Regions from separate parts of the Brevibacillus sp. HB2.2 genome, predicted to be linked through region 2. Evidence: riboswitches for the same ligand, from Rfam matches in the RefSeq annotation. Region 2 holds a riboswitch; each other region holds the start of a gene.
The links. Region 2 has a riboswitch for cobalamin ahead of nrdI (class Ib ribonucleoside-diphosphate reductase assembly flavoprotein NrdI). Riboswitches for the same ligand answer to the same signal wherever they lie in the genome.

Region 1 (4,263 bases), on a different contig from region 2:
TCCGGAGCGCACCTCCAGACTGACGTTGCGCAAGATTCCCTTTTTCTCCAGTTCGACCGATATATTCTCAACCTGCAAATTCATCGTCCGCTACCTCCAAAGGAATAAGAACTCCGCAACATCAACCAGATAAAGAATGGTCCACCACACAGCGCTGTCAAAATACCGATCGGCAGCTCTTCCGGTGCAAATGCGAGCCTGGCGACTACATCAACCCAGATGAGAAATATCGCGCCAAACAAAGCGCTGACAGGCAGGACACGTCTGTGATCTGATCCGACCATCACACGGACAATATGGGGCATCATTAATCCGACAAAACCAATTGATCCCGCGATGGACACGATCACCCCCGTGAGTAGTGCCGTGATCACCAGGAGAAGCTTGCGGAATTGTACCGTATTAACCCCCAGTGTCCCCGCTGACTCCTCGCCCATCAGCATCGCATTGAGCGAGCGGTATTGGGCCATTAAGACGATGAGACAGATGACGACAATCAATGTAGGGATCGTCAGGTACTCCCATTTGCCGCCAGCCAGACTGCCACTTAACCAAAACAGCACCGTCCCAATTCCATGCTCATTCGGCGCTGAAAACACAAGGAGACTGGTAATGGCCGACAAGATCGCAGATATCGCAATTCCAGCCATGAGCAGGCGTACCGTCGAGTTTTGTCCTCCAATACGGGATAGCGTAAAAATGAGAATAATAGACACGAGGGAGCCTGTAAAAGCGCCAAAGGTTAACGCATACTGCCCGTACATGCTGAATGCTCCGAAAATAATTACCGAAGTAGCTCCAACGGAAGCACCTGAAGATACGCCTAACACATACGGGTCCGCCAGGGAGTTGCGAACTAACGATTGGATCGCTACTCCCACGACAGACAGACCTGCGCCGACGATCGCCCCCAAGAGTACACGCGGAAAGCGAATATCCCAAATAATTGTTTGCTCCCCTTTGGACCAGTCCACCTCAATCCATTGGGTCAACATCGGAATTTTTGATAAGGCGATTTTCCATACCGTAGTCGGTTTAATCTCCACCGATCCCAGCGTAACTGCGAACGTAATCGAGAGGAAGAGTCCAACCAATAACGTAATGATGATAGAAGGTAACTTGATCTGTTGCAGTGCTATTCCCTCCCTTAAAAGGGGCGTACTCTATTTGAATTTATCCGGGTAGAGTCCTTCCGCCAAAATTTTCAGAGCAATCGGTGCTCGAACGCCTTCAGAAGCCGCAGACAATGGCAATACAACCAGTCGTTGATTTTTAATCGCTGGAATATCTGCCAGTTCTTTTTTGGTCAAAAGGAAATTGCGTTTTTGCTCAACAGTTCTGTCCCCGTAGTCTACGACAATAATCACGTCCGGATTGCGACTCACTACTTGTTCCCAACTGACCTCTGCCCACCCCTTTTGAATATCGTCAAAAATGTTCTTGCCGCCAGCCGTCTTGATTAAGGACGTCATGTAATTGTTGGCTGCTGTGAATGGCTTATCTTCCCCGTTGTCGTACACGAACACTTTAAGTGGCTCGTCCACCTTGCCGATTTTGCTAATCGTTTGATCCATTTCACTCTTCATTTTATGGATCAAATCATTGGCTTTGTCCTCCACACGGAAAATGCGTCCGATGTTCGTAATATCCGCGAACACATCGTCGATCGTTGGACCAGGCTTGCTAGACGATTCTTGCAGGTACGATTTGATGCCGACCTTTTCCAAATCCTGCATCGATCCTACGCCCTTTTCGCCGAATCCGCTTTTCCATCCGGCGTACACGAAGTCTGGGTTCGCTGCCAGCAGCACTTCTTTGGTTGGATACTTGTCAGACAGTACCGGAACCTTGTCGTATTCTAGTTTTAACTCTGGAAGGATTTTATCGTCTAGGTAAGCGGTTCCGACCATTTTATCAGCCAGGCCCAATGCCAGCATGATTTCGGTTACGTGTTGGTTCAATGTCACGGCACGCTCAGGTGCTTTTGGATAGGTCATTTCGATGCCATTATTGGTGAGTGTTACAGGCTTGCTCTCTGCTGCTGGAGCAGCGGTTTGTTCTGTTTTGGCTGGGGCTTGTGTTACCGTAGTGGAGCCACATGCCGAAACCAAAAGCATGGCAGCTGTCATGATACCGAAAGCTAGTCCTTTCATTACTGTATGTGTTCTGATTGTATGAAACATCTGTAATCCCCTTTTTCTTTTATAAATGTTGTAGTAAACCAATTGCTTCCACAAAAAAAGCACCCCCATTTCAATCGGGAGGTGCATGACAAACGTAGATATAGCCATAACAGGCGCAAAGGCGCCCTTTCATAGACTGTTTCCACATCTGCCCCATCCTCGTGGGTCGATTGTAAATGATCGCATGGCAGGTCTCCTGGCTTACGGATCAACACACCCAGCTACCTTCCCATTTTTTGTCTCGCAAAAAACAGTGGCTATTCGCTAGGCGCTCCTCGTTACAGTGGCGGGACCGCGCCGGTTTTTCACCGGACTTCCCTTTTAAGCTGACGGCATATGCCATCCAGCACCATTCGATACGTATTCAATTTTTCCAACTTCTTCATTGGTTGATAGAAGTTAGTTTTTTCGGGAACTGCGTGAGTATTTCAACGCCTGTTTCCGTAACCAAGACATCGTCTTCAATTCGCACGCCGCCTACTCCTGGCAAATAGATGCCCGGCTCGATGGTAAAGACCATTCCTGGACGAAGCACTTCTTGGTTCTGGCTGTGAACAGACGGATATTCATGTACATCCATCCCTAGTCCATGCCCAAGGCGGTGCATGAAGTATTCTCCGTAGCCTTTTGCGGTGATAACATCGCGAGCGGTTTTATCCAAATGCGCAAAGCTCACACCCGGACGAATCTCAGCAATTGCCGCTTCGTTGGCAGCCAAAACTGTCTCGTAAATTTCTTGTAGCTGGGCACTGATCTCGCCAACAGCAAAGGTACGAGTAATATCGGATACATATCCGTTCGCAGCTACCCCGATATCAAACAAAAGCAAGTCGCCTTCTTGCACCTGGCGCGTTCCTGGCTTCCCATGTGGCAAAGCGGACTTCTCCCCTGCCAATACCATGGACGTAAAGGATGGACCTTCTGCGCCCAAGCGCTTCATCTGGAATTCCAGCTCAGCTACGATTTCTGTCTCGGTCATGCCTGTCTTGACTTTTTTCAGGGTCTCCCGCAAGGAATCTTCGACCAACTGAACAGCATGCTTCAGACGATCCACTTCATCCGGAGATTTGATCAAACGCATTTCACGCAGTGGCTCTTCCACGTCCACATAGCTCGACGCCAGAACAACTTGTCCAAGTGCTTCATAGCGCTCGACAGTCATATGACTTTTTTCAATGCCGAGCTTCGCCAAGTTCGCTGGCAACACTTGCTTGAGGATTTCATACGGGTTTTGGATATCCGTATGTGTATGGATATCTTGAACGAACGAAGCCTCTGCTGCTGCCTCACGATCAAGAGCAGGTACAATTAAGGAAGGCTTTCCTTCAGCAGGAATAACAAGACCCATAAAACGTTCATGCGGGTCAGTAAAAAATCCGGTCAAATAGTAGACGTGCTTGGGAGAGGTAATCAACACCGCGTTCAGCTCTTGCTCTGTCAAAAACGTGTGGAGCTTCGAAATGCGCTCTTGAAACAACTTCTTCACCCTGCTTTCACCAATTATTCTATTGCGAGAATACCACTTCCCCATCAAAAAAAGAAGAGTTCAATTGCAAAATCTACTTCGGATCGGACAACCTAAGGGTGGGGTGAAAACGAAAATGGAACAAATACTCGTCCATCAGGATGGCAAGCAGTTTGCTTTTCACATATCGGGGAAAGGCCAGCCGTTATTGTGTATCCATGCGCCATGCATCGGCTCTATCAATTTTGTTTATCAGCAAACACTCGCAGATACTTATCAACTCATTGTCCCTGATTTGCCCGGACATGGTGACAGTTCGCCCATGGAGAAGCCCTATTCTATTGGGGAATTGGCAGAACGACTCCATAAGCTGATCCCGTCTCTCGGCATTGAGCGTCCCTTTATTTTGGGGTACTCCCAAGGTGCTTCTATCGCCCTTGAATATTGCCTTCGTTATCCTGATCATGCGCGAGGAGGTATACTCGTGAGCGGTTTTTCCGAAGTGAATGACCTGTATTTGCATGGACGATTTTGGATGGCACGAGCGTTGTCGATGCTTCACGGAGTCCCTCTTCTTGCCCGTTCCATTGCCTCCTCACATGTCAATAGCCCAGA
Region 2 (4,263 bases):
CAACGGAATCTCATCATCCGTCCAGAACTGCATGATGTTTTGATTCCAAAACGTCATCGTAAAATCGTCGTCCGGCCTGTTCCAATTGACTGCTTTCATATGGCGTTCCTCTTCTCTTTTTGCTTGATGCTTTTCCTTATATGAATCGACTTCACTAAACTGCGCAGCTAATGCACTCTTCTACAGTCAAATGCTTCGTACGCGTATAGTAGAGCGACTTCAGACCTTTTTTCGCTGCGTAAATGTAATAGCGAGCCAGTTCTCTGGTTGAAATATTGCTGTTCACGTGCAGTACAGTCGAAATTCCTTGGTCGATGTGCTCTTGAATTTCGGCAATCAGATCAATCACTTTGAATTGGTCGATCACATACGCCGATTTGTAGTAAAAATAGTTTTCCTGCGACAAGTATGGCATCGGGTAATACGTCGTAGAGTTGGCATACGTTCTCGTTTCGATATGCTCGACGATTGGCATCACGCTAGAAGTCGCGTTCTGAATGTAGGAAATGCTCTGTGTCGGTGCAATCGCCAAACGGTACGCATGATAAACGCCATGCTTTTGCACCTTTTGCTGTAGCTCCGCCCAATCTGCTGGTGTCGGAATGTGCATTCCTTCAAAGAGAAGCTTTGCTTTTTCCGTCCGCGGGCTGTAATCGTTCGTCACGTACTTGTTAAAATAAGTGCCTTTTGCATATTCCGATTGTTCAAAGCCCAAGAAGGTCATGCCTGTTTCCCTTGCAATTTCCATACTTTTTTCCAAGGAGTAGAAGTTCATCATCATGAAGAACGTACGGGCGAAATCTTTCGCTTCTTCACTTTCGTAAGCGATTCTGTTCTTTGCGAGATAACCGTTCAGATTCATCGCACCGAGACCTACAGAGTGCAGCTCACGATTTGCCTTTTGAACGCCTGGAGCGTTTTCTACACGCGTCATGTCACTCACGGCTGTAATGGCTTCGATTCCTTCGTGGACAGATTCGCGGATCATTTTGCGTTCCATCACATTGACAATATTGAGCGATGCCAGATTGCAGCTAATATCGCGACGGATGATATCCATCTCGCCGTAATTGGTAATCGTCGAAGTCTCCTGTAGCTGGAAGATTTCCGTGCACAGGTTGGACATTTTTACCGAACCGAGATCTTTCAGCGCATGGTTGTTGTTCGCATTCGTTTTGTTCATGATGTACGGATAGCCCGATTCCATTTGGATCATCGCGATTTTGGTCAACATCTCGCGTGCGCTCATCACGGTCTTTTTCTTGATGCGATCGTTAGCCAAGAGCTCCTCGTACATCTCATCGAGGTCCATATCATCCAGATGCACGCCGTATTCTTTGTACACGGAGTACGGAGCAAACACAGTCAATGGCTTGTTTTCCTCAGCCAGCTTGTAGAATACGTTTGGTACGATCAGGCCGATGGACAACGTTTTGATGCGGGCTTTTTCATCCGCATTGATTTTTTTGCAATCGAGAAACTCGTTAATATCCCAGCCGAAGATGTTGTAGTACGCTGCACCTGAGCCTTTGCGTTGCCCCATTTGATCCGCGTAGGAAAACGCATCTTCCAACAGCTTGAGAACCGGCATAACACCTTTTGCTGCGCCCTCGACGCCTTTAATCGGCTCTCCTCGTCCGCGAAGCTTGGACAGGTTCACGGCTACACCGCCGCCAATTTTGGATAACTGCATACAAGTTCCCAAAATAAAGTTGATGGAATTCAGTGAATCATCCATTTCGAGCAAGAAGCAGGAAACCATTTCTCCCCGGCGGCTTTTGCCTGCGTTCAGGAAGGTTGGTGTCGCTGGTTGCAAGCGTTGATCCATCATGGAGACCGTTAAACGCTTGGCGAGCTCAAAGTCACCTTGTCCAAGTGACAGTGCCACAACGGCCACCCGGTCTGGATACTGCTCCAAGTACATCGATTTATCGTTCGTTTTCAAAGCGTAATCTTTATAAAATTTGGAGATAGCCATATACGAAGCAAATTGAAAATCGGCGTCATAGGCCAAACGGAAAACTTCATCGACCTGCTCAACCGTGTATGTTTCATAGACGTTTTCATAAAAATCATTCTCGATCAAATAGTCCATGCGTTCTTTCACACTGCCAAAGGTCATCGTGTTGGACTGCACTTCTTCCATGAAGACCGCAACCGCTTCCCGATCCTTTTCCAGTTGATAAAATCCGTCGTTGCCACGCTGCATCAGTTCGTTGTTCAATTCAATATGCCGCAATTGCTGCCACCCCACTCGTAAATTGTTCCACGTCACGGCCGGTACCGGACAGTTCGAATTTAGAAATCACCGGAACGCCATATTGGCTCGCGATCGTATCCGCGCTTTTGGCAAAACTGGTTCCCCAGTTGCGGTTGCCGCTGGCAGATACCCCGCGCAGATGGACATGATTTCGCTTCAGGAACGTCGCCACCTTCTCCGGCACTTGTCCGAATCCCGTCGTGTATGTGATCAAAATGAATGGCTCGTCCAGCACCATATCTTGATCAATTTCCACATGTGGCAAATTAATTTTGTTGACGAATCGTCGGACGTTTCCTGTTTTTGAATCATAAGCGATTAGCATGTCCCTCATCCTATCCTTGCTATTTTTACTCTGTATGTATGTTATTTAGCCAAAGTAAAAGCGCATCCGACGTTTACATGCCGAATGCGCGTGATGACTTCCATCTAGCAATTCGCCAATGCGAATTGAGCGCTCGAACACTTCCCTATCTCCCGTAGGGTAAACAGTGCAAGCGGTTAGGCAGGTCTCCTGGCTTTTGGATCATCGCTCCATTTTCACCTTCCCGATCCTTCATGATCAGTGGCCTTCTTTCGCAAATGGAACTCTCTCATTACAGTGGCGGGACCGCGTCGGATTCTCACCGACTTCCCTATTAAGTCTACCAAATCTGGCTGGTAAACACCTTACCGCATCAATATGTAGTTGGTAAAACTTACTTTACCTCAATATATCGTAGGAGTCAAGCTCAGTATGGGCTCTTTTCGAAAACTAACTATTCTCCTTTTTCGGCTATTGCCAATCTCTGGTTCTCGTTCATATAATAGATTTTGTGCGTGTTGGTTAGCCTTGGAGAGATTGGAGAGTCGCCCTCATGAAAAGCACCGACTATCAACCTGTCGTCATACCTCGTTCCTACCGTAGAATCATGACTTATCAAGAGCGTGACTATCACATTTTCGTAAGTATACCTGCCGATCCCCCTCCGGAATCAGGCTTTCCCGTCATATATTTGCTAGATGGAAACTCTGTTTTTGCAACCGTGACCGAAGCGATACGGATACAATCACGTGGCCCTGAACGAACTGGGGTGTATCCTGCTATCGTCGTCGGGATTGGCTATCCAACAGACGCTCCATACCATCCTGCCCGTTTCTATGATTACACGTATGAAGTTCCCGCCTCAGAGCTTCCTGACAGCCCAAAAGGAGCCGAGTGGCCACAAATGGGGGGAGCCGAGCAGTTCCTCACCTTTTTAGAGGAGGAGCTCAAGCCTAGCATCGAAAACGACTTCCCCATCGATCGGACCCAGCAAGCGATTTTGGGACATTCGCTAGGCGGCTTATTTGTCTTGCATGTGCTTCTGTCCAGACCACACGCGTTCCAGCGGTATATTGCCGGTAGTCCCTCTATCCACTGGAATGAGAGCGTGCTGCTTGCGAAGGAGAGTCAATTGCCGAGCCTGCTGACAGATGACCTCAACGTCCATGCACTCCTCACCATCGGGGAGTTGGAAAACGATGGGCGATTCTTGGTCAAAGAAAAATCGCTGGCGATGATCGAACGATTGTCCTCCATGGGGAAGGGCCAAATCAAGGCTTCCTTTAAGGAATTTGCCAACGAAAATCACTCGTCCGTTTTGCCAGTCTTCATTAGTCAAGGACTCAGATTCGCCACGAAAAAAACTGCCCGCTACTAACAACGGGCAGTTTTTGTTTTTCATGATTCGCTTACTGTAGAGATAACACTTTGGTGATTTGGGGCAGCTCTTCGATGGCAGATACAATCGTTGGTGTAATCTCTTCATCAGTCACAGAGATAAGCAGGGCATTCTTCCCTTTTTGCTCGCGGGATACATTCAACTTGGAAACATTGATTTGATACTCGGCCAGTTTTCGTGAGACATCATAAATCACGCCTGGATAATCGATATGGCGAACCAACAATCCGTGGGCCCCTGGAGGTATGCGACACGCGCAGTAATTGATTTCACTGATGTACACTTCTCTCCAATCTTGCG
Region 3 (4,263 bases), on a different contig from region 2:
GTGATGTCATAACCGCCAACCTCCTGTCCACCACTCAAGCAGCACCAGCAGGATACAGCCTGCGATTGATTCCCACTCATAGCGGCGCGAGCGGGCATGGGAATGAAACGAGAGCACCTGCATGCTCTCCCCGAAACCTCTTGCCGCCATTCCTTTGTGCAGGGCTTCGTATTTGCGCATCGCTCTGACAAACAATTGCGCAACGAGAACCCCTGCATCCCGAAGTGTCGCCCGGAAGCCGCGATGACCTCCGCGCGAACGTTGGGCAATCCAGATCTGGTGAGAAATCGTTACCAACACAAAAATAAATCGATACATGATCATTAATAAATCAGTCACAAGAACAGGCATATGAAGCCGGCGAAGCACCTGCAAGATTTCGGCAAACGGCACGGTAAACAAAAGGAAAGCAAAGCAGGATAAGCTCGCCATGGTCCGCCAAAATAAGATCCAAACTTTACTGAAGGAGGACACCGGCACATAGAGCACATACGAACCCAAATCCCATGCTGCCGCGACCTGGACCTGTACTCCTCCTGCTCTCGCCCCTTCAATCAATAGTGCAGGGAGCCCCGCCGCGAAAAACGAGAGTGACACGATCATAAAGGCACAGTAGATACGGACAGGAATACGGGCATACACCACTACCCATACCGTCATCCAAACCACGACCGCCATCTGCATCCATACATGTCCCACCAGGACGAGCAGTAGCATTGCACTCGCCAGCAATAGCTTATGAGCTGGCGGCAGATGTTTTAGCCTGTTTTGATAAGAGAGAGAATCAAGCTGCAACCCGTTCATTTTTTGCGTTTATCCAACCGACCTTTGTACAAGCCCACGGCGTAGCCAACCACTCCCGCTCCCAACGCCGCCTGCACCGCAAACAATAGACTCTCCGTCTCTCCCCCTGGCGGTTCTATTAGCGGTTGAAACCATGGTTCGTAGTTCGGAGCTATTTCCTTGATCGCTTCTTCTGCCACGCCGTCTGCGCCGCCAAATTCCGAATCCTGCACCAGCAACAGCGGGACAGTAGCCAGTACGATTACCCCCAAGAGTAAAAGCCAGTTCCATCCTTTTTTCACAGCGATTCCTCCCGTTTGAGCAAACGAAGCTGTGTAAGCTCTTTTGCGTTATAAGATAACAACCAGTTCCAAACAAGAACGGTCAACAGACCTTCACTGATGGCGAGCGGTACTTGCGTGAACGCAAATATTCCTGCGAATTTGGCAAACGAAGCCAACACTCCGCCAGATTCAGCTGGAAATGCGAGTGCCAGTTGAAGCGAAGTCACCACATAGGTAGCGAGATCAGCCAAAGCCGCCGCCGCAAAAACCGCCAGCCGCTGACTTCCGGCCACTTTCATAATCAACCGATAGATTCCGTATGCCACCATCGGTCCTACCACTGCCATGGATACAGCATTTGCCCCTAGCGTAGTCAAACCTCCATGCGCCAAAAGCAAGGCTTGAAACAAGAGCACCATACTCCCTAACACAGACATCGCAAAAGGCCCAAACATAATGGCGCCAAGGCCCGTTCCAGTCGGGTGAGAGCTGCTGCCTGTAACCGAAGGGATTTTCAATGCAGATAAAACAAAGGCAAATGCTCCTGCAACGCCAATAAGGAGCTTCATCTCGGGATGTTCTTTTACAATCTTGTTAATCGAGCGAATCCCAAGAATAAAGAATGGCAAGAACACAGCCCACCAAAATAAGGCCCAGGATAATGGCAAATACCCTTCCATGATGTGCATTGCATGTCCTGTCTCAGGTTCATTGAGCAAAAAATACAAGACAAAGCCCGCGATCATCAAACAAGTAGATACGAGACGAGATCGATTCATGTTTATCCTCCTTCACTGACTTTCATTCTTTCCTCCAAACAAAAAAATCCCATCCATCAGTGGACGAGATGTGCACACAAAACAACAGACTGACTAGACAGCCTCATTGCCTCGTATTCACCGCTCCTTTCCGCGAAGGTTCTGTGGGTGTGGCTACTAGGTAGGTCTCCTGGCTTCCAGATCCATGCGCTCCTTGTCCTTCCCCATACGAAGATGAGTGGTTTCCTTTTCAAAGAGAGCTCCCTGGTTACAGTGGCGGGACCGCTCGGGACTTTCACCCGATTCCCTGTTACCCTTTATGCGTCACATAAAGGCACCTAACGCCGACTATATGCAATTGACTGACAATTCATGTTTGTCCCACATCATTATACCGGATCACTACATAAATCGGAAGAATATAAGCAAAAACGCATAAGTCGATGACCCGCTACAAAGGAGCCATCGACCTATGCATACTTATTCTTTCTATTCTTTTGCGTCTACGCCAATTACTTCGCTAATATGTTTAAAACCATCGCGTTGCATGAGCTTGAGCAGTTTTTTGTTGATTTGTTTGGCGATACCTGGGCCCTGATAAATCATCCCCGTATACACCTGAACAAGACTGGCTCCTGCCCGGATTTTCGCGTAGGCATCTTCGCCGTTATAAATACCGCCGACACCGATGATTGGTACCTTGTCCCCTACTTCTTGATAAATCTCCTTCACCCAAGCAGTGGAACGCTCTGTAAGAGGTCTACCGCTCAGTCCGCCCGCTTCCTCGGCAAATCGATGTCCGGAAACGGCCTCACGTGACAGTGTCGTATTGGTAGCAATAATTCCGGAAATGCCTTCTTCTACAGCAGCGTGAACAACATCGCGCATGTGCTCATCTGACATGTCTGGCGCTACTTTTAGCAAGATCGGCTTTTTCTTGATGGAACGCCCTTCCATTTCGGTTGCCTTTTCTTTTACTGCACGCACCAAATGACGCAAGCTCTCCGTTTCCTGCAAGTCACGAAGATTCGGGGTATTCGGAGAGCTGATGTTAATGACGAAATAGTGACCGTATGCATAGAGCATGTCCATACATTTGCTATAGTCAATGGCCGCCTCTTCATTCGGCGTTACTTTGTTTTTCCCAATGTTAATCCCAATCGGAACATCTGAGTATGCGTAATCGACTAAGTGCTGGGAAGCCAAATACGCACCGTGATTGTTGAAGCCCATCCGGTTAATGACAGCTTGATGTTCCGGCAATCGGAACAATCGAGGCTTCGGATTGCCTGGCTGCCCCTGTGGCGTCAATGTCCCGATTTCCACAAACCCAAAACCAAGAGCACCCAACGCATGATAAACTTCTGCATTTTTATCAAAACCGGCTGCAAGTCCGACTGGATTCGGAAAAGTCATTCCCCACAGCTTATTCTCCAACCGCTGGTCTTTTACCTGATAGATCATCTTCAGGATGCTTTTGCCTGGAGCAGAATCCTCCACCAGCCTTAAGGCACCAATTGTCTTTTCATGAATCTCTTCCGCATCTTGCTGGAACAGATATTTTCTTATGAGCTGATACATCGGCTGCACTCCTTACTCCGTTTCTACCTTTTTACCTCATAGTAGAATACCATACTTTTTCGGGAGGATGTAACCTTTATACGTGATACATATTTCCAATCAAGCAGGCAAATCCTAACAGCACCACCACACACAGGGGGATAAGTCTTTCATGAAGGTGAACGACTAAAGGGGTTCGTTCGTGAAATGTTGAGTACAGTTACGCCTGCTTTCGTACAAAAAAGCTCCGAAGAACAGGTAGCCGAGCAAATTCGCGGGACGTTTCTAAAAGGAGTCAAGACAGGGGTTGATCTATATAGCTTGGAGGAGAGTTTAAATAAAAAAACTGCTTGCCGTAAGCTCGGACAAGCAGTTTCTTCATTGCTTTTTACCGTTGAAGCTAGTTTTTCACCAGCAAAACTTCTTCGATAGAAGCATACGGCAGGTTATGCGCATCAGCGACAGCCTTGTAAGCTACTTTTCCGTCGATGACGTTTACGCCTTTTGCCAATGCTTTGTTGTCGCGAATCGCTTGTGCGTAGCCTTTGTTCGCCAATTGTACCGCGTAAGGAACAGTTACGTTGGTCAGGGCCAATGTAGATGTACGAGCGACTGCACCAGGCATGTTCGCTACCGCGTAGTGAATCACACCATGCTTCTCATAGGTTGGCTTGTCATGAGTCGTGATGCGGTCAACGGTTTCGATCGATCCGCCTTGGTCAATCGCAACGTCTACGATCACTGAACCAGGTGACATCTCTTTTACCATGTCTTCTGTTACCAGACGCGGAGCGCGAGCACCTGGAATGAGTACAGCGCCTACCAGCAAATCTGCTTTTTTCACAGCGTTTGCGATGTTGAAGGAATTGGACATCAGC
Region 4 (4,263 bases), on a different contig from region 2:
ACTTAGCAGCATTCTGGCGAGAGTATCGGCCCACAGCACATAGATACCACCGCAGATCGCAGCCATCGGCAGTAAAATTCGATAGTCAGGACCGACAAGCATACGGACGAGGTGCGGTACCACCAGGCCAACGAACCCGATAATTCCCGCGATAGAAACCGCCGCTGCCGTCAGGAGCGTCGAGACGACCAGAACCACCAGCTTCGTTCGATCTACATGGACGCCGAGATGCGCAGCCTGCCGCTCGCCTAACGCAAATAGGTTCAAGGAACGCGCATAGCTTACCAGCACTATTCCGCCTATGACCAAGTACGGAATCAAGACATACGTAAAGGCCCAGCCCCGAAATGACAGGCTGCCCATCAGCCAGAACACGATCTCATTCACCGTCTGATCCGATAGCGACACCATAAAGGAAACGAGTGAGCCGAGAAAAGCCTGCACAACAACACCAGACAAAATCAGGGTCTCCGTTTGTAGCTTTCCTTGGGTGTTCGCGAGTCCGAGTACGATCCATAAACTGAGCAGTCCTGTAAGAAAAGCGACAACAGGCGTGCTCCATGCACCCAAAAAGCTGATTTGCAAGCCAAACAGGATCAAAAAGGCTGCTCCGACAGCAGAACCGGATGCCACGCCCATCGTAAATGGATCTGCGAGCGGATTGCGCAAAACTCCCTGGAAGCCCGCCCCCGCAAGAGACAAGCAGGCGCCAATCAAAACAGCCAATACAACGCGTGGAAAACGAACCTTCATGACAATTTGCTCAGATGACTCCGGCCACGTTACGGTGATCCACTCAGACAAGCCCGGGATTTGATGGAGCAGGATGAGCCATACTTGCGAAATGGGGAGGTGTGCCGCCCCCATCGAGATACTGATGACTATTGAAGCCAGAAGGACGAGACAGCTGGCTCCTCCCCATATGAACAATCGATTCTTCATTTTATTTCACCAAGTCAGGGTAAATCGCCTTCGCTACTTTAATCAAGCCTTGTGTAATACGCGGACCAGGACGGGACAAAATATTTTGGTCCATGCCAAAGATTTGTTTTTCACGAATCGCCTTCATTTTATCCCAGCCATTACGCTTGGCGATCATATCCTCCAGCTTGACGCCAGTCTTTTCATCGGTAATTCCACTCGCATACAAAATGACGTCTGGATCGTTTTGCAAAATCTTTTCTTCACTGATCGGATTCCAGCCCTGTGTATCAGAAGCAATGTTCGTCGCTCCAGCCAGTGTGATGAGCTCGTCCATGAATTCACCTTTTCCGACTGTCCAGCCTGGGGAAAACTCAAGGTATACCTTTTTCTTCTCTTCTGGTTTTACATGTTTCACTGCTTCTTGAACGTACGCGATATCCTTCTTCATTTGCGCGACAACTTTTTCGGCTTGTTCTTGTTTGTTAGTGATAACTCCCATCGCCAACACATTGTTTAGGATGTCATCCATCTTTGTCGGATGGGTAATGTAGACGGGCATCCCGAGAGATTTGAGCTTGTCAGCCACTGGCTTCTCCATCGAAATCCCACCGACGACCATATCTGGCGTTTGAGCGAGAATCGCTTCTTCATTCGGTTTGACGACGCCACCAATTTTCGGTTTTGTCTTCGCCGCTTCTGGATAATCATCATAGTCTGAGACAGCTACGATCCGATCTTCCAAGCCTAATGCGAACAAAATCTCTGTCTCGGCAGGTGATGTGGAGACGATTCGCTCAGGAGCTTTTGCAAAGGTTACTTCTTTTCCTGTCGCATCCTTGACTGTCAACGGATACGTTGTTTGTTTTGCAGACTGCTCGGCTGTATTCTCTTGCGGTGCTGTCTGCGGTGCACTGGTTTGTCCACCAGGTGCTGGCTGGCTGTTATCGTTACCCGCACAACCTGCGAGGCTCGCCGCAACAAGTAGTGGGATCATGAATCGCAATGAACGTTTCATATGTAAAACTTCCTTTCTGCGTGTCTGATTGACTGTACCTTCCAATAAAAAAAGCGACCCTTGCTTCCATTCGGAATTCAAAGGGTCGGCACCTCAGGGCAAACAGACAGGATGGTCTGCTTCCTGAAATAGGCCGATCCTTTCCGCGAAGGCAACAGGCACAAAAACAAACAGGCAGGTCTCCTGGCTTACGGCTGAGGAACGAGCCGATTTACAGTGGCGGGACCGCGTCGGATTTTCACCGACTTCCCTTTTCACCCGATCTTTTTGAGAAAAGACGAGGCACCTATTTGCTGTTACGTTTGAAATTGTCACAGTCCATGACTCATCCTACATCATAGCATTCCTTGGATGAAAAAAGAATGACAAACACGTTAGCCATTACTTTCTTGCCTGCTAAAAATGAAAACGCCTGAACAAAAAGTTCAGGCAAATGGAATGCTTTTGGCAAAGCTTTTACCCTCGTTTGTGCAAATAATCCAGAATGCCCATGGCGCACACCTGTAAATCGAGCTTGAGTACTCCGAAAACTTCGTGGTCATCATTGATGCCTTGTAACTGTAGATGCTCCGAGACTCGTTCCAATAACTTACGAGACAGATCAGCATAGGTTTGTCCAGCAGCAAGTGTTGATTCTCCTTCCGCCACAAACACTGGGAGCCACTCACGTATTTGACGGTACACATCGTCTACCTGTTCAGACATCCCAAAATGACCAAAGTAAATACGATTCAGCTTGCGCGCTTCAAATCGACGTAGAGACGCTAACATGGCATCCGGGTCAAACTGATTCGGAGAAGTAGATGGCAGCACGAGGTGTACACCATCCTTTTTAAGCTGCGGATAAAGTACACCTGCCGTATCACCTGTGAACATGCCGCGGCTAACGGGATCGTAGATGCTGAAGTGATGATTGGCATGCCCTGGCGAATCCAGAAACTCCAACACGCAATTCGCTCCGATCTTTAGTGTATCCCCGTCTCCACGAATCAAAATCCGCTCTTCGGGAACAGCCTCAATCGGATCAAACAATCGATCAAAATCATCATGATACACCGCTCTCGCCCCTGCGATCAGTCGGCTTGGATTAACGAGGTGACGTGCACCTTTCGGATGGACGACGATCTTTGCGTTTGGGCAATCCTTTAGAAAAAGTCCCACTCCTCCCGCATGATCCAAATGAATATGCGTCACAATGATGTATTTTACTTGTTCCGGGGTAAAACCGAGCTTGGCGAGGCCGGTCTTGATGTATGGGACGGAGGGGCTTGGCCCTGTTTCAACCAAAGTCAGTTCTTCTTCAGCGATGACATAAGTCCCCGTGCGTTCCGCCCAGCCCATATCGAAACCGTCTATTAAATGGATGCGCTCCCCTAAGTAAATTGGCTGTGATGATTGCATGTAAATGCTCCTCCTTTTCAAAGGTGATTTTGTTGCGAGAATATTTACACTTTATCATCAATTTGGGACGTACTGGTAATATCAACACAAATTCTTCATATTTTCATCGTAATATGAGGGTAGTAAAAACAATTCTTTTACCTGGAGGGGTGCAAAATGGGTCAGCTTTTCTCTGAGTTACGACCTGAGCATGAGAAGTTTATCAAGAAGCAGCGAATGTTCTTCGTTGCCTCTGCTCCTATGGACACAGATGGTCACGTGAATCTTTCACCGAAAGGGTACGATTCCTTTCGCATCCTATCGCCTACCGAGGTGGCCTATTTGGACCTGACCGGAAGCGGAAACGAAACCAGTGCTCATCTACAGGAAAATGGCAGGATTACTCTCATGTTTTGTGCATTTGAAGGCCCCCCTCTCATCATGCGCTTATTCGGCAAAGGAACGGTTATTCTCCCAGATTCGCCTCGGTGGGATGAGCTTGTAAAAGACTTCCCGCTTCTGCCCGGTGCTCGTCAAATCATTACCGTAAACGTACAGGAAGTAAAGACTTCTTGCGGCTGGGCTATCCCCTTCTATTCCTACTCAAAAGAACGCGACACCCTTCAGAAATGGACTTTGGCTAAAGACGAGCAGGAACTGCTTGCTTATCAAAAGGAAAACAACGTAGTAAGCATGGATGGCTTGCCAACACCCTTGGGACAAAAGCTTTTTCCCGCAGTAGGTGGGGATAACGAAGCGTAAAACGCAAAGAAGCTGCCTTGCTCGCAGCTTCTTTGTTTGAAAACTCTTTACTTGCTGGTATAAATGACCACTGCATCGCGGAGAAACTCGGCTACACCTGGCTGTTCCTTGTCATAGTAGGCAGTAAAGCGCGGGTCATCGACATACATCTGGGCAACACCTGCGTGCGCTTCTTTGCTGTA

Region 1: another riboswitch for cobalamin. It lies ahead of HP401_RS07650 (ABC transporter substrate-binding protein); the one in region 2 lies ahead of nrdI (class Ib ribonucleoside-diphosphate reductase assembly flavoprotein NrdI).
Region 3: another riboswitch for cobalamin. It lies ahead of HP401_RS24495 (energy-coupling factor ABC transporter permease); the one in region 2 lies ahead of nrdI (class Ib ribonucleoside-diphosphate reductase assembly flavoprotein NrdI).
Region 4: another riboswitch for cobalamin. It lies ahead of HP401_RS15025 (ABC transporter substrate-binding protein); the one in region 2 lies ahead of nrdI (class Ib ribonucleoside-diphosphate reductase assembly flavoprotein NrdI).

What each region holds. Positions count from the first base shown of each region.
Region 1 is NZ_JABSUV010000008.1:71,254-75,516, forward strand. It holds gene HP401_RS07640 (heme ABC transporter ATP-binding protein) at 1-84, opposite strand, end outside; gene HP401_RS07645 (FecCD family ABC transporter permease) at 81-1,139, opposite strand; gene HP401_RS07650 (ABC transporter substrate-binding protein) at 1,164-2,183, opposite strand; cobalamin riboswitch at 2,353-2,552, opposite strand; gene HP401_RS07655 (M24 family metallopeptidase) at 2,566-3,660, opposite strand; gene HP401_RS07660 (alpha/beta fold hydrolase) at 3,785-4,263, shown strand, end outside.
Region 2 is NZ_JABSUV010000025.1:7,066-11,328, reverse strand. It holds gene nrdF (class 1b ribonucleoside-diphosphate reductase subunit beta) at 1-99, opposite strand, end outside; gene nrdE (class 1b ribonucleoside-diphosphate reductase subunit alpha) at 155-2,239, opposite strand; gene nrdI (class Ib ribonucleoside-diphosphate reductase assembly flavoprotein NrdI) at 2,226-2,585, opposite strand; cobalamin riboswitch at 2,748-2,947, opposite strand; gene HP401_RS30250 (alpha/beta hydrolase) at 3,118-3,942, shown strand; gene HP401_RS30245 (ACT domain-containing protein) at 3,974-4,263, opposite strand, start outside.
Region 3 is NZ_JABSUV010000043.1:14,212-18,474, forward strand. It holds gene HP401_RS24480 (energy-coupling factor ABC transporter ATP-binding protein) at 1-10, opposite strand, end outside; gene cbiQ (cobalt ECF transporter T component CbiQ) at 7-804, opposite strand; gene HP401_RS24490 (energy-coupling factor ABC transporter substrate-binding protein) at 801-1,085, opposite strand; gene HP401_RS24495 (energy-coupling factor ABC transporter permease) at 1,082-1,846, opposite strand; cobalamin riboswitch at 1,989-2,182, opposite strand; gene HP401_RS24500 (quinone-dependent dihydroorotate dehydrogenase) at 2,315-3,406, opposite strand; gene ald (alanine dehydrogenase) at 3,786-4,263, opposite strand, start outside.
Region 4 is NZ_JABSUV010000018.1:115,702-119,964, reverse strand. It holds gene HP401_RS15030 (FecCD family ABC transporter permease) at 1-942, opposite strand, end outside; gene HP401_RS15025 (ABC transporter substrate-binding protein) at 944-1,939, opposite strand; cobalamin riboswitch at 2,096-2,244, opposite strand; gene HP401_RS15020 (MBL fold metallo-hydrolase) at 2,396-3,340, opposite strand; gene HP401_RS15015 (pyridoxamine 5'-phosphate oxidase family protein) at 3,497-4,081, shown strand; gene HP401_RS15010 (MerR family transcriptional regulator) at 4,129-4,263, opposite strand, start outside.